4 regions of the Janthinobacterium longum genome follow, and region 4 is predicted to be linked to each of the others. Evidence: predicted binding sites of a transcription regulator. Region 4 holds the regulator's gene; each other region holds the start of a gene.
What was found. The regulator sigma-54, encoded in region 4, starts transcription at its own class of promoters, with help from an activator protein. The targets are predictions, from matches to a motif close to TGGCANGNAANCTGCTTT.

Region 1 (3,985 bases), on a different contig from region 4:
ACGCGAAATGCTGATGACGCCGGACTCCATCGGCTGGCGTAGCACATCGAGTACCCGGCGGTCGAATTCGGCGATTTCATCGAGAAACAGCACACCGCAATGTGCCAGCGAAATTTCACCGGGGCGCGGTACATTGCCGCCACCGACCAGGGCCACGCCGGAGGCCGTCTGGTGCGGTGCGCGATACGGCCGACGTTTCCAGTTTTCCACCTTGAAGCTGCCGCTCAGCGAATGCACGGCCGCCGCTTCCAGTGCTTCTTCATCGCTCATCGGTGGCAGAATGCCGGGAAAGCGGCTGGCCAGCATGGTCTTGCCGGCGCCGGGCGGGCCCACCATGAGCAGGCTGTGGCCTCCTGCGGCCGCTACCTCCAGTGCTCGCCGCGCATGGTGCTGGCCTTGTACTTCGGCAAAGTCGGAATAGGAAAAATGCGCCGCCAGCAAGGCCGGCTGGTGCCGCTGCAGGGCGGTACACTGATCGCGCGCGGCGAAATGGGCACACACTTCAAGCAGGGTATGGGCTGGATAAATGCTGGCGTTCGGGACCAGCGCCGCCTCGTCGGCATTGGCGTGCGGCAAAATGAACGCGCGCGGCGCGCCATTCTTGCTGCGTTGCATGGCAAACGTCATCGCCAGTGCGCCACGGATGGGACGCAACTGTCCCGACAGCGACAGCTCGCCGGCAAATTCATATGCATGTAATTGTTCGGCGGGCAGTTGGCCCGAGGCGGCCAGGATGCCCAGTGCAATCGGCAGGTCGAAGCGCCCAGATTCCTTCGGCAGGTCCGCTGGCGCCAGGTTGGCCGTGATGCGCCGGGCCGGCATATCGAAACCGCAATTTTGCAGCGCCGCGCGCACGCGGTCGCGCGACTCCTTGACCTCGGTATCGGGCAGGCCGACGATGGTAAACGAGGGCAAGCCGTTGGCAAGGTGCACCTCGACGTTGACCTCGGGCGCCTCCATGCCGGCCAGGGCGCGACTTTTTAATACTGCCAGGCTCATGGCATCTCCCTGCTCCGCTGGCGCGGGCAGGGCCAGTCTAGCCCTTGTTCCTGGCAGGACGCTTGATCTTCGCCAGTACTGTTGTGTTGCTTTACAGCGGTTTGCCGATGTCCACGGTTTTGCTGTCGTTCAGGCGTGCTTCCAGTTCGATCACGCGCAGTTCCAGCGCATCGAGCTTGGCGCGCGTCTTGGCCAGCACTTGCGTCTGGATATCGAACTCCTCGCGCGTGACCAGGTCCAGGCGGGCGAAGCCCTGGGTCATCATCGACTTCACATTCTTCTCGATATCCTTGGCTGGCGAATTTTCGATGGCCTGGTGGATCTTGCCCTGCAAATCGTTAAAGAAAGTATTCATGTCCATGGTATGTCCTTAGTGGTGCTGCAAGTGCATCGCACCATTACGGTGCACGTCAGCTTTAATGTGGTGCGAAAGTGAAAACTTCAACAAGATCCCTCAACCAGGTTCCGCACTTCGAGGGGCTTGTAGCGTATGTATGGACGGAAATGCAGCTGTCAAGGTGGCAATGAAGCTGGCACGCATTCTGCTAATGAGTTAATAGACGCTTTGTGATCGCCAGACCAGATTTTAAACCTCAACCGCTTTAAAAGTTCAATAAAAGGGAATCGCCATGAAGAATCTGTCCAAGAGCATGACTGTAGCAGCTACGCTGGCATTTGCGATGTCCGCCATGTGTGGCACTGCCATGGCCCAAGAAGCGGCCGCAGCACCAGCCGCAGCGGAGGCAGTACCTGACAATGTGGTGGCGTACAACGTGGGCCTGACCACCGACTACCGCTATCGTGGCGTGTCGCAAACGCGGTTGAAACCGGCCATCAGCGGCGGCGCCGACTACACCAACAATCCGACCGGCTTGTACCTCGGCACGTGGCTGTCGAGCATCAAGTGGATCAAGGATGGTGGCGGTGACACCAATTTTGAATGGGATGTTTATGGCGGCAAACGCGGTACTATCACCGGCGATTTCACCTACGACGTAGGCGGCCTGTATTATTTTTATCCGTCCAATGGCCTCTCCACCAACGCCAATACGTTTGAACTCTATGGTCAGGTTGGCTATGGCCCTGTCTACATCAAATACTCGCACTCGACCACCAATCTGTTTGGCGTGGCTGACAGCAAGAACAGCGGCTACCTCGACGTCGGCGCGAACGTCGAGGTGCATGACGGCTACATGTTGAATCTGCATGCAGGTCGCCAGAAGGTCGAGCACAACGATTCCCTCAGCTACAACGATTTCAAGATTGGCGTCACGAAAGACTACGGCGTGGCTACCGTCTCGCTGGCAGCCGTCAAGGCGAATATCGACTCGTTCGCGCCGAATGGCAAGAACCTGGCCAAAACCGGCGTGGTGTTGTCTGTTTCCAAAACTTTTTAAGCGAGATTGCCATGAAAATGATTACCGCGATCATCAAGCCCTTCAAGCTGGACGAGGTGCGTGAGGCCTTGTCGGCTATTAATGTACAAGGCATTACTGTCACGGAAGTGAAGGGTTTCGGCCGTCAGAAAGGCCACACGGAACTGTATCGTGGCGCTGAGTATGTGGTCGACTTCCTGCCAAAAACCAAGATCGAAGCAGCGGTTGATGACGCCATCGTCGACCAGGCCATCGAAGCGATCGAAGGCGCCGCGCGCACCGGCAAGATCGGCGACGGCAAGATTTTTGTCACCACTCTGGAACAAGTCATCCGCATCCGTACCGGTGAAACCGGCAACGAAGCGCTCTAAGGGGAATATTGATGCGTAAAAATATAACAAAATTGTTAGCTGGGGTAGCCTGTCTGTTTGCCTTTGGCGTCTCTGCGCCAAGCTTTGCCGATGCACCTGCAAAAACCGAACCGGTGGCTGCCACCACCGCCGCCGTGGCGACACCGGAGGTGGCGCCATTGGCCGTGCCCGCAGCGGCACCTGTGCCGGCCGCCGCCGGAGCTGTTGCCCCGGCACCCGCTGCCGCGCCCGTCGCCGCACCGGTTCCCAATAAAGGCGACACCGGTTTCATGATGGTCTGCGCCATCCTGGTGATTCTGATGACGATACCCGGCCTGGCCCTGTTCTACGGCGGCCTGGTGCGTTCCAAGAACATGCTGTCGATCCTGATGCAGGTGTTCGTGGTGTTTGCGCTGGTGATCGTGCTGTGGTGCATCTACGGCTACTCGCTGGCCTTTACCGAAGGCAACGCGTTCTTCGGCACCTTCGGGCGCTCCTTCCTGAACGGTATCTGGAATCCTGCCACCGGCACCTTCGCCGTTGCCGCCACCTTTACCAAGGGCGTGGTGATTCCTGAATTTGTGTTCGTCGCCTTTCAGGGCACGTTTGCCGCGATTACCTGCGCACTGATCGTCGGCGCCTTTGCCGAGCGCGCCAAGTTTTCCGCCGTGCTGGCCTTCGTGGTTCTGTGGTTCACCTTTGCCTACCTGCCAGCAGCCCACATGGTGTGGTTCTGGACTGGTCCCGACATGATCACCGACGCCGCTTCGGTGGCAGTTGAAGCCGCCAAGGCTGGCTGGATCTATCAAAAAGGCGCGCTGGACTTCGCCGGCGGCACCGTGGTGCACATCAACGCCGCCGTTGCTGGCCTGGTTGGCGCAATCATGATCGGCAAACGCGTTGGCTACGGCCGCGAATCGATGGCGCCACACTCGCTGACGATGACCATGATCGGCGCTTCCCTGCTGTGGGTGGGCTGGTTCGGTTTCAATGCCGGCTCGTCGATGGAAGCGGGCGACCTGGCTGCCCTGGCGTTTGTCAACACCTTGCTGGCCACTGCCGCTGCAACGTTGTCGTGGGTCTTCGGCGAATGGATCACCAAAGGCAAGCCTTCGATGCTGGGCGGCGCTTCCGGCGCGGTTGCCGGCCTGGTAGCGATCACCCCGGCGGCCGGCTTTGTCGGCCCGATGGGTGGCCTGGTGATCGGCCTGCTGGCCGGTATTGTCTGCCTGTGGGGCGTGACTGGTCTGAAACGCATGA
Region 2 (3,985 bases), on a different contig from region 4:
TTGGACGGTCACCCCAGTCAGCTGTCGTTGGGCGGGCTGCTGGAAAGCATGGCACTGGCAGCCAGCATTCATGGCTTGCGCATGCAAGCGCGGCGCCGCCTGGGCATGCCTGATACCTTGCCCACGTTTGAGGTAGACTTTATCGATCAGCAAGGGCTGGAGCCTGACCCTCTGGCCGCCTTCATCCGCCAGCGCAGCGTACAGCGGCGCCGTCTCAGCACGCGGCAGTTGCGCGCCAGCGAAAAGGCGGTGCTGGAGGACTGCCTGCCACCCGGCTACCGCGTGACGTGGCTGGAAGGCTTCAAGTCGCGGCTGGCTAGCGCGCGCCTGATGTTCAACAACGCAGAATTGCGCCTGACCATGCCCGAGGCGCATCTGGTGCATCGCAATGTGATCGAATGGGGTGCCCGTTTCAGCGAAGACCGTATGCCGGATCAGGCGCTGGGGGTAGATCCCGTGACTGCCAAGCTGATGCGCTGGATCATGCAAAGTTGGCGCCGGGTCAATTTCTTCAATACCTGGATGGGCGGCACACTGGCGCCGCGGCTGCAGATGGATTTGCTCCCCGGCTTGTATTGCGCTGCCCACTTCGTGCTGGTGGCCGACACGCAGCCTAACAGTATCGACGATTACGTGGCGGCCGGACGCGCCATGCAGCGCTTTTGGCTGACGGCCACGCAGCTGGGTTTGCAATTGCAGCCGGAATTGACGCCCGTGATCTTTGCCCGCTACGTGCGCGAAGGACGTGTCTTTTCGGGCGCCGACGGAATGCTTGACCTGGCGCGGGAGCTGGCCGGGCAATATCATGCGCTGCTGGGTTCGCAGGCCGGCGAGCAGGCCGTTTTCCTGGGGCGCATAGGCGCAGGGAAGAGCGCCCATGCGCGATCGATGCGGCGCCCGCTGGCAGAGTTGATCTTGGCGCCGCCCGCAGGATAGTCATGCGTGAAATCGGAGGAAAGGGGATCGTCGCTTCATGTAGCTGGCCTGGGGTGTCGGCACACTGATTGGTAGCAGGATGTGGCCTGATGATTTCAGATAGCGTTGAACCGAAGCTTGGGCCAGGCCGTTGGTCAAATTTCCAGGTCATGAAACGTAAGGCCAAGCGATTCGTGTTCCTCCGCTCATCATGATTTACGATCTGCGCGACCTTCTCGCAGTCAGTTAAACTACGCAGTAGCGTTTCACTGAGTTTGTTGTAGTTCGCTTGCGGCGCGATGTGCGCCCGCAGGGAATGTGGGCGCACCAAAGAAACCTGAGGGCATCAACGGTTTTAAACTGGAAGACAGGCGTGGCTAGCTTGGCGCTAGCCTCTTTTCTGACGGTAAGAGGTCATGGCCATACCAAGCAGGCCGATACCGAGCAAAGCGATCGTGCCTGGCTCAGGTACAGCTGCTGCCTGAAACAATTCCAGACCGCCGCCGTCGGCCATCGCCACGAAACTGTTGGTCAGGCTGCCGCCGAGGAAGCTATTCGTATTGCCGCTGAGGGATTCAAACGCGAAAAACGGGTCAGGGTTGACAAAAAACGACTGTCCTTGCGGCGTCAGCGTGGCGTTGAGCATGGCCTTGAAGTCGCCTTGGGCCAGACCGTCGAAAATGTGTGCTTCGCCTACACTCAGGGTATAAGTCACGATCGCATAGTCATCCGCCGAGACGCCACCCACATTCACTGGCGAGCCTGCTACGTCGGTAATCGATAGCTGCGTGTTCTGGCCGGGATCGATGTACAGCGTCATGGTCAGGGTCTGAAAGTTAGCGAAGATACCGGCACCTAACGTATCCGCCTGGCCGGTAATGTTGAACAGACCATAGATGCCATAGCCATTGAGGGCGTTCAGTTGCGACGGTATGCTGCCGTTGCTGGGACTGCCGAAAGCAGCCTTGGTCAAAAAGCCTGCTTCAGTGAAGGGATCGTTCCCCCCTCCCAAACCGCCAACGATGGTTTGTTCAACGCGCGCATGGTATTCGAAGCTGAGGCGGTCGGCCACCACAATGTTGGGTACGCTACCGGGGACAGAACCTTCATCGACGGTAAACAAAGGACCAGCGAGCGCCGGAGCGCTAGCCAGCGCGGCGCCGATGGCGGCCACGGAGAGAGCGAGACGCAGAAATGAGGACAGCGGTTTCATGGCATTTCCTTAAACGTAATGGTTGATCGGACCAGGTCACTGCTGCGGCTGCCTCAGATAACCTCATACCTCGTTTCAGCAAAATCCGTACCATAAAATATTTATATTTAAATTCAATAGCTTATGCAAATAAATTTATTGTCTTTCGCGCTGGTGTAAAAAAAATCGACGTTTTGCCCTGTCTTCACCGGTTCGTGCCGCTGACAGTTGATCTGGCCTGGTCAGACCGTCGCACTCCTTTTGCCAGCATTCAGGGTTGAAGCGTCTGGATGCGAATGGGTTCCCGCGCCGCTTTGCGCGACAGTATTTTTTGGCATGCGTTACAGTGGCACTCAAGGAGGAATGCCATGAATGCACTGAACAGCAAACCCGATTTGCACGCCCACAGCACCCCGGAGCCCGACCATGTTCCGCCCGAGGGCGATCCGGTGACGCCGCCACCGGAAAAAATGCCCGACATCGAGCCGGTACCGATCGAAGAACCGACCCCACCGCAGCCGCCGGTCAAGATGCACTGATGGCGGGCCAGGCGTGGCGTGGCACGGGCGTCACGCCACGCCAATAAAACAACAGAGATCGCACAAAGCGGGCGCTGGCACACACAAAGCAGCGGCGAACTGCCGTGTGTCACGCGGGCGTCACGATTCTGTTCTTATAATGAGACACCACACAAAATCTGCTACAGGAGACCATCATGGGTAATTCGCTGCATAACAAAATTTACCTGGGCCGCCGCCCTGTGCTCGACAGCAAAAGCTTGCTGGCGCTGGCACTGACGGGTGCCGTGGCCGGTTGCGGCCTGGCCTGGCTGCTCTTGCGCAGCATCAAATAAGCCAGGGTCTGACGCCATTTCAGCGGGCTGGGCGCGCTGCGCCCGGCCACTGAATCACCTTGCCTGTTGCCGATGCGCAGCAGGGCGCGTACCATGGGGGCCGAACACCTGGCCTTTTATGGAAAAGCAATGAAGAACGAGAAATTAACAACCGATGAATATGACGCGCTGGAGCAGGTTGCACGCGGCATCAAGACCGAGCGCCCGAGCGCTTGCGTTGCCCGCAATGCCAAGCGCCTGTCCGGCCTGAAGCTGCTCAGCTATGCCCGGGATGGCCGTCTGTCCATCACCGATAAAGCGCAAGAGCTGCTGTTCCTGCGTCGCTGCATTATGGGATTGCGCGCCGTCGCCGCCGATCCGCTGGCCAAGCTTGACACCGAGGTAGCCTACTTCCTCGGCAAGAAAGCCCATATCGTGGCGCGCACCGATGGCGAGGGGCACGATATTTCCGACAAGGGCCGCGAGTCGCTGGCGGACATCGATACGCTGGCCCTGTAAGGCCTGCCACCGGCCCTTGAGGCCGGTTTTCAATTCCCCATCACTTTTACCTTTCCCTCCTGGAGAACACTTTGGACAGCGCGATGAACTGGTCGGCCCACGAACTGACGATGACGGTCCTGATGACGCCCGATATGGCCAACTTTTCAGGCAACGTACACGGCGGCACCATTTTGAAGTACCTCGACAGCGTCGCCTATGCCTGCGCCAGCCGCTATTCGGGCAGCTACGTGGTGACCCTGTCGGTCGACCAGGTGATGTTCCTGCAACCTATCCACGTGGGCGAACTGGTAACGTTCCTGGCGTCGATCAATTACACCGGCACCACGTCGATGGAAGTAGGCATACGGGTGGTCACGGAAAACATACAGCAGCGCCTGGTGCGCCATGCCAACAGCTGCTATTTCACCATGGTGGCGGTTGACGCCAACCGCAAGCCGGTGGCGGTGCCGCCTCTGGTGCTGGAGACGGATGAGCAAAAGGTGCGTTTCGAGCAGGCCAAGCTGCGCAAGCTGTCGCGCCAGAAA
Region 3 (3,985 bases), on a different contig from region 4:
GACACGCGAATCGAACAGCCTGGCAAACCCCGCACTGAGCGACAGCAATGGCAATGCCAGCGCCTACCGCTTCGACAATGCGCGCAAGCAGCAAATCCGCACTGGCGAACTGGGCATACGCGGCAAGCTGAACACGGGCGCCGTCAGGCACACCGTGGTGGCCAGCTGGTCCGGTCACTGGAATGAAGCGAAGAATGCCTACGCCATCAGCGACTTTGCCGGCTTCCCGACCAATATCTACAATCCGGTCAATGCCGCCATGCCACCAACGACGTCTTTCGGCGGCGACATGAACGATCCGCGCATCACGCAAAAGACCATACTCAACAGCTACGCGCTGGCCGACACCATGGCTTTCCTGGATGAACGCTTGCTGTTGACAGTAGGCGTACGCCGCCAGCAGATCAAGGATATCGGCTATGACTACGGCACCGCCGTGCAGTCGGGTCCGGCTTACGACAAGAGCGCCACCACGCCGGTCGCCGGCCTGGTGTACAAGGCCAACCAGAATGTGTCGCTGTACGCCAACTATATCGAAGCGCTGGTCAAGGGCCCGGTTGCCAGCGGCACCTATGGCGCCAACCTGGCGCCGGTGACCAACCTGGGTGAAGTATTTGCCCCGTACAAGTCGAAGCAAAAGGAAATCGGCGTCAAGTATGACGGCGGCAAGCTGGGCATGAGCGCAGCCCTGTTTTCCACCAACAAACCTCAGGGCGCCATCGTCGGTACCCGTGCCACGCTCGATGGCGAACAACGCAACCAGGGCGTGGAGCTGTCGATCTTCGGCACGCCGATGAGCGGTGTACGCCTGCTCGGCGGCCTGACCTGGTTGGACACCGACCAGCGCAAGACTGACGTGGCGGCCAACCAGGGCAAGCAGGCTATCGGCGCGCCGGAAACCCAGGTCAGCCTGGGCGGCGAATGGGACGTGCCGGGTGCGCCAGGCCTGAGCCTGAACGCGCGCACCGTCTATACGTCGAGCCAATATGCGGACCTGGCCAATACCAGGCAATTGCCGTCGTGGACCCGCGTGGACGTCGGTGCGCGTTACCTGACGCAAGTGGCCGGCCGCGACGTGACCCTGCGCGCCCGCGTCGACAACGTTACCGACCGCAACTACTGGGCCTCGGCGGTGTCCTCGTTCGGCGCCGGCAGCCTGGTGCTCGCGTCGCCGCGCACCGTAGTTGTTTCCGCCACGGTCGCGTTCTGATCGGCAATAATGGGCGCATGACACTGCGCCCATTATTGTTGCTAACTTTGCTCTTATCCCTGCCTGCCGCCGCTCAAACGGCGGCGGCGTGTCCTTGGGCCGCCTGGAAAAGCGGTTTCCAGCGCAATCCCCGCGCGCAAGCCAGTTGCTTGCTGCGCTCCGTCAGGATGTATGCGCGCATCGGCCAGGCAAGCGCCCTGCCCGCTTTCCTTGATCGCCATGTCGGCGAAAAAGTCACTTTGGCGCGCAGCGACCTGCGCGCTTACCTGGCGCAACAGCAGATAGATGAAAGCGCGCTCGGTGGCGCGCTTGATGCACCGCTGTCGCGTGCGTCAGGCCGTCTGATCTCGCCCGTGGCGCGCTATTTTGTAATCCACGACACCAGCTATCCGAATTTCCTGTCTGAGCCGATTCCCGCCGCCATCGATACGCGCGACTGGGATTTCAATGATTTTTCATTGCGCAACCCGACCAAAGGCGCGGGGCCGAAAGGCCATGTGTATGTCAACCGGCTGGGCGAGTCAGTGGCCGTACATGGCTTTGACGTCGCCAATTTCGCCAGCAAGCTGGAAAAGGACAAGCCCTCGCTGACCGGTTTGTTCCTGCATGTGGAGCTGGTGCAGCCGCGCAAGTGCGACCCGGCGGGTGGGCGCGGCAATGACGGCGTGGCGCCCGATCCCGGCTTTACGCCGGCCCAGTACGAACGCCTGGCCCTGCTGTATATCGCCGCCAGCGTGCGCAAGGGGCAGTGGCTGATCCCCGCCTTTCATGCCGTGCTGGACACAGGCTACGCGAACGGCCACGATGACCCGCAAAACTTTTCGCTGGCCGCCTGGTCTGAAGCGATCGCCAGGTTGATCGAAAGCATCCAGCTGGCAGGCTCCCGATAAAGCGGCGCGCCCCGTGATGGCGTCATGGAGCCTGATTTTTCGCCTGCAGCATCCCCAATACCGACCGCCTTGCCACGCCCCACGCACCAATGCGGTGCAGCGCACACAGCGGCGCATTAAAATGTGTGTTTTTTCTTATTTCGATCTGGCATGCTTCGTGCTGAGGCTACTGCTGATGTAAGCTGACAACCAGGCTCTAGGGGGAAATAATAATATGGCGACTTTTTTTAATGAAATGATGGCGGATGCGTCGGGCACCGAAACCCAGGTGCGCGAACATTATCGTGAATTCCATCAATGGCTGGGGCAGCAATCGCCGGAGACCATCGAGCGCAAGCGTGCCGAGGCCGACCTGACGTTCCGCCGCGTGGGCATTACGTTCGCCGTATATGGCGACGATGCCGGCACGGAGCGCCTGATTCCGTTCGACACGATTCCCCGGATTATTCCCGCCGATGAATGGGCGCAGATGCAAACCGGGCTGGTGCAGCGGGTCAAGGCCCTGAACATGTTTATTCATGATATTTATCATGAGCAGAACATTATCAAGGCAGGCATCATGCCGGCTGAGCAGATCTACAAGAATGCGCAATACCGCCCTGAAATGCAGGGCATTTCCGTGGCTTCGGACATCTACGCGCATATCGCCGGCGTCGATATCGTGCGTGCCGGCCAGGGCGAATTTTATGTACTGGAAGACAATCTGCGCGTGCCGTCCGGCGTGTCCTATATGCTGGAAGACCGCAAGATGATGATGCGGCTGTTTCCGGAACTGTTCGCTCGCAACCGCGTGGCGCCGGTCGACCACTACCCGGACATGTTGCTCGACAACCTGCGCTCGGTCGCGCCGATGGGTGTCGATGACCCGACCGTGGTGGTGATGACGCCGGGCATGTACAACTCGGCGTACTTCGAACACGCGTTCCTGGCCCAGCAGATGGGCGTGGAACTGGTTGAAGGCAAGGATTTGTTCGTCAATGACAATCTGGTGTATATGCGCACCACGCGCGGGCCGAAACGGGTCGACGTGATCTATCGCCGCGTCGACGACGATTTCCTCGATCCGCTGGCCTTCCGCTCGGATTCCTCGCTGGGCGTGCCGGGCCTGCTGTCGGTCTACCGCGCCGGCCGCGTGACCCTGGCCAATGCCATCGGCACCGGCGTGGCCGACGACAAGTCGATCTACCCGTTCGTGCCCGACATGATCAAGTTTTACCTGTCGGAAGAGCCGATCCTGAACAACGTGCCGACCTACCAGTGCCGCAAGGCGTCCGACCTGTCGTATGTGCTGGCCAACCTGCCCAAGCTGGTAGTCAAGGAAGTGCATGGCGCCGGCGGCTACGGCATGCTGGTGGGGCCAGCTTCCACTACCGAGCAGATCGAAGATTTCCGCCAGCGCCTGTTGGCCAACCCGAGCGGCTATATTGCCCAGCCCACGCTGGCCCTGTCGGCCTGCCCCACGTACGTGGAATCTGGCATCGCGCCGCGCCATATCGATTTGCGCCCGTTCGTGTTGTCGGGCAAGACCATCTCTATGGTGCCGGGCGGGCTGACCCGCGTGGCGCTGGGAGAAGGCTCGCTGGTGGTCAATTCCTCGCAAGGGGGCGGCACCAAGGATACTTGGGTACTGGAAAAATCTTTCGTTGGAGACAAATAATGTTGAGCCGCACCGCCGATCACCTGTTCTGGATGGCCCGCTACACCGAACGCGCCGAAAATACGGCACGCATGCTCGACGTCAACATGCAGACCTCGATGCTGCCGCAATCGCAGGAAGACGCCGAGCAAGGCTGGCGCGCTACCCTGGGCATTTCCGAGCTGCAAACCGCCTATGATGCCAAGTACGGCAGCTTCCATACGCGCGACGTGCTGGACTTCATGGTGC
Region 4 (3,985 bases):
GACATCAAGCAGACCCGCACCCTGACCGGCGACGTGGTACTGGTGAAGGGCACCCTGACCATGAAGGCGGGGCGTGCCCTGATCACCGAAGATCCGCAGGGCTACCAGTTCATCACCTTCTGGGGCGAAGCGGGCAAGCTGGCTACCTTCCGCCAGAAGCGCGACGGTGAAGGTGACCTGTGGGTGGAAGGCGAAGCGGAACGGGTGGAATACAACAACAAGACGGAAGTCGTGAAATTGTTTTCCAGGGCCAAGCTCACGCGCCTGCAAGGCACCAAACCGACCGATGTGGCCAATGGCGCCTTCATTTCGTATGACAGCCGCAATGAGTTGTTCAATATGGAAAACAGCGACAGCGGCACCAGCACACCTGGCGCCGGCAGCGTGCGCATGGTGATACAGCCGAAGAACAAGCCGGCGGCAGACCAAGCACCGGCCGCGCCCACGCCAGGGAAGAAATAATGGACAAGAATGAACGTTGCGGCAGCACCCTGATCGTGCGGGGACTGCAGAAAACCTATGGCAAGCGGCAGGTGGTGCATGATGTATCGCTGCAAGTCGAGTGCGGCGAAGTGGTGGGCCTGCTGGGCCCGAACGGCGCCGGCAAGACCACCTCGTTCTACATGATCGTGGGCCTGGTGCCGTCCGATGGCGGCACCATCGATATCAGCGGTGTCGATATCTCCAGCCTGCCGATCCACCGCCGCGCACAGATGGGCCTGTCCTACCTGCCGCAGGAAGCATCGGTGTTTCGCAAGCTGACGGTGGAAGACAATATCCGCGCCGTGCTGGAAATCCAGACGGTCGACGGCCGCCCGCTTAAAAAGCCCGAAATCGAGGAACGCCTCGACAAATTGCTGGCCGACCTGCAAATTGAAAAGCTGCGCGAAAACCAGGCCTTGTCGCTGTCGGGCGGCGAGCGCCGCCGCGTGGAAATCGCCCGCGCGCTGGCTACCGACCCGCGTTTCGTGCTGCTCGACGAGCCGTTCGCCGGCGTCGATCCGATTGCCGTGATCGAGATCCAGCGCATTGTGCGGTTTTTGAAGGAACGCAATATCGGCGTGCTGATCACCGACCATAATGTGCGCGAAACGCTGGGCATCTGCGACCGCGCCTATATCATCAATCAGGGTTCGGTACTGGCGTCGGGGCGGCCCGACGACATCATCGCCAACGAGTCGGTACGCCGCGTGTATCTGGGCGAACACTTCCGCATGTAAGCCAATGAAACAATCACTGCAGCTGCGCACCTCGCAGCACCTGGCACTGACGCCGCAATTACAGCAATCGATACGTCTGCTGCAACTGTCCACGCTGGAATTGCACCAGGAGCTGGAGCAGTTGCTGACCGATAATCCCTTGCTGGAACGGCTGGACGATCCGCTCGACCGCTCGCTGCGCCTGTTGTCCGACGGTGCCCTGAGTTCGACGGCGGCGCCCGCTGAAGCGCCGCCTGCGCCACCGGGCCAGGAAGCGCCTGCACCGGCGGCAGAAGCGGAAACGTTCGATGGCGATGGCGGCGAGAGCACGGCCGCGCCAGAGGGCGGCGACAGCGACTGGAACGAGGCCAGCCGCGGCAAGGCGCCCGATGACGAGGATTCTCGTCCGCAACTGGAGGCCCATCACTGCACCTTGCGCGAGCACCTGATGGAGCAGATGCGCGTGACGGTACTGGAACTGCGCGACCGTGCACTGGTGGAATTGATCATTGATGCGCTTGACGACAACGGCTACCTGGAAGAGCCGCTCGACGATATCCTGGCGCGCCTGCCGGAAGAGCTGGAAGTCGATGCCGACGAACTGCGCACGGCGCTGGCGCTGCTGCAAAGTTTCGATCCGCCCGGCGTCGGCGCGCGCAACGCGTCCGAATGCCTGGCGCTGCAGATCAAACGCTTGCCGCAGGTGGCGCTGGTGACGCGCCGCATGGCCCTGACCATCGTTGAAAAACACCTGGCCTGGTTTGCCCAGCGCGACTTCAACAAGCTCAAGAAAGCCCTCGACTGCGATGACGAAGACCTGCGCGAGGCGCAGACCGTGATTCGCTTGTGCAACCCGCACCCGGGCGCCGTGTTCGCTTCGGATGTGTCCGACTACGTGGTACCCGATGTGGTGGTCAAGCGCGCCCGCAACGGCTGGCAGGTTTCGCTGAACAATGACGTGATGCCGCGCCTGCGCGTGAACGCCATGTATGCCAATCTGCTCAAGCAGGGCAAGGGCGAAGGCGGCATGGGCGCACAGCTGCAGGAAGCCAAATGGCTGATCAAGAACATGCGCCAGCGTTTCGACACCATCCTGCGCGTGGCGCAGGCGATAGTGGAACGGCAAAAGGATTTTTTCTCGCACGGCGCAGTTGCCATGCGGCCACTTGTGCTTCGCGAAATAGCTGATACACTGGGTTTACACGAGAGTACTATCTCGCGCGTAACAACCCAAAAGTACATGCTGACCCCGCATGGAATGTTTGAGTTGAAGTATTTCTTTGGCAGCCACGTCGCCACCGAAGCAGGAGGGGAGGCGTCATCGACGGCGATACGGGCCTTGATCGTGCAATTGACAGGAGCAGAGAACCCTAAAAATCCTTTATCCGACAGTAAGATTGCGGACATGCTGGGGGAACAAGGCATGGTAATTGCGCGACGTACTGTTGCCAAATACCGGGAAGCGTTGAAAATTCCGCCAGTGAGTCTGCGTAAGTCTTTGTAGTTTTTTCGGTTCCTCTGCGGGCCGGATCGATGGACACCGCACGAACCCGATCATCTTTAGGAGTGTGTATGAATCTCACCATCAGCGGACATCATCTCGAAGTGACACCAGCCATCCGTGAATACGTACAAACCAAACTGGAGCGCGTGAAACGCCATTTCGATCACGTTATCGATATTGCCGTGATTCTGACCGTCGACAACCTCAAAGAGAAAGAAAAACGCCAGAAGGCCGAAGTGAATCTGCGACTGAGCGGCAAGACCGTCTACGTGGAAAGCCTGGCGCATGACCTGTATGCCGCAATTGACAGCCTGATCGACAAGCTCGACCGGCAAGTGATGAAGTACAAAACCAAAGTGCAAGAGCACGGTAAAGAGGCGATCAAGCATCTGCCAGACAACACTGCTGAAGAAGCCGCCGCCGTCTAGGCCTGCCGCTCCAGATTGTTGTGATCAACTAAGGGCGCGCTGTTTTATCATCGCGCCCTTTTTTGCGTCCGTTTTTCCGCCTCAGTGACGCTCGCGGTGGCGCAGCACGACCCGTTCGCGGTCGGCAAAATACTGCGCCAGGTGTTCCGCCATATACACCGAACGGTGTTGCCCACCCGTGCAGCCGAGCGCCACCGTCAGATAACTGCGGTTGTCGGACTTGAACGATGGCAGCCACTTTTCCACGAAATTGCGGATATCGGCAAACAATTCCAGCGCGCTGGGCTGGGCGTCCAGAAAAGCGATCACGGGCGCGTCGCGGCCATCGAGCGGCCGCAGCGCCAGGTCGTAATACGGATTGGGCAGGGCCCGCACGTCAAACACGAAATCGGCGTCCAGCGGCACGCCCAGCTTGAAAGCGAACGACTCGAAGAACAGAGTCAGCGGTGCGCGCTCGGAGGCGACGATATCCTTGACCCAGGCACGCAGTTTGTTGGCGCTCAGTTCCGACGTATCGATCACATGGCCCAGTTGCTGGATTGCCGACAGCCGTTCGCGCTCTTCCGAGATGCATTCGATCAGCGTGCGGCGGCTGGCGGGATTGTGATGGGGCCGCAATTCATGCGACAGCGGATGGCTGCGCCGGGTTTCCGAAAAACGCGCCACCAGCGAGTGTGTATTTGCCGTCAGGAACATGACCTTGACGTCATGCCCCTGGTCGCGCAGCAGCGCCACATTGTCCGGCAGACTGGCCAACGACTCGGCGCTGCGCGCATCGACGGCCACGCCCAGGCGGTCCGTGCCCTCCTCCAGCAAGGTTCGCACCAAACTCGGCAGCAAGGCCGGCGGCAGGT

Region 1: the regulator sigma-54 is predicted to act here: its motif matches at 1,531-1,548, upstream of ACQ4WM_RS17525 (TorF family putative porin).
Region 2: the regulator sigma-54 is predicted to act here: its motif matches at 2,204-2,221, upstream of pepA (flocculation-associated PEP-CTERM protein PepA).
Region 3: the regulator sigma-54 is predicted to act here: its motif matches at 2,247-2,264, upstream of ACQ4WM_RS00120 (circularly permuted type 2 ATP-grasp protein).

The regions. Positions count from the first base shown of each region.
Region 1 is NZ_JBNYXQ010000007.1:2,111-6,095, forward strand. It holds gene ACQ4WM_RS17515 (YifB family Mg chelatase-like AAA ATPase) at 1-999, opposite strand, end outside; gene ACQ4WM_RS17520 (accessory factor UbiK family protein) at 1,091-1,360, opposite strand; gene ACQ4WM_RS17525 (TorF family putative porin) at 1,629-2,396, shown strand; gene ACQ4WM_RS17530 (P-II family nitrogen regulator) at 2,408-2,746, shown strand; gene amt (ammonium transporter) at 2,758-3,985, shown strand, end outside.
Region 2 is NZ_JBNYXQ010000001.1:773,518-777,502, reverse strand. It holds gene ACQ4WM_RS03535 (nitroreductase family protein) at 1-936, shown strand, start outside; gene pepA (flocculation-associated PEP-CTERM protein PepA) at 1,304-2,128, opposite strand; gene ACQ4WM_RS03525 (hypothetical protein) at 2,476-2,646, shown strand; gene ACQ4WM_RS03520 (hypothetical protein) at 2,823-2,960, shown strand; gene ACQ4WM_RS03515 (hypothetical protein) at 3,090-3,458, shown strand; gene ACQ4WM_RS03510 (acyl-CoA thioesterase) at 3,542-3,985, shown strand, end outside.
Region 3 is NZ_JBNYXQ010000001.1:18,786-22,770, forward strand. It holds gene ACQ4WM_RS00110 (TonB-dependent receptor) at 1-1,210, shown strand, start outside; gene ACQ4WM_RS00115 (hypothetical protein) at 1,360-2,100, shown strand; gene ACQ4WM_RS00120 (circularly permuted type 2 ATP-grasp protein) at 2,315-3,757, shown strand; gene ACQ4WM_RS00125 (alpha-E domain-containing protein) at 3,757-3,985, shown strand, end outside.
Region 4 is NZ_JBNYXQ010000002.1:382,546-386,530, forward strand. It holds gene lptA (lipopolysaccharide transport periplasmic protein LptA) at 1-462, shown strand, start outside; gene lptB (LPS export ABC transporter ATP-binding protein) at 462-1,220, shown strand; gene ACQ4WM_RS09995 (RNA polymerase factor sigma-54) at 1,225-2,703, shown strand; gene hpf (ribosome hibernation-promoting factor, HPF/YfiA family) at 2,772-3,131, shown strand; gene rapZ (RNase adapter RapZ) at 3,213-3,985, opposite strand, start outside.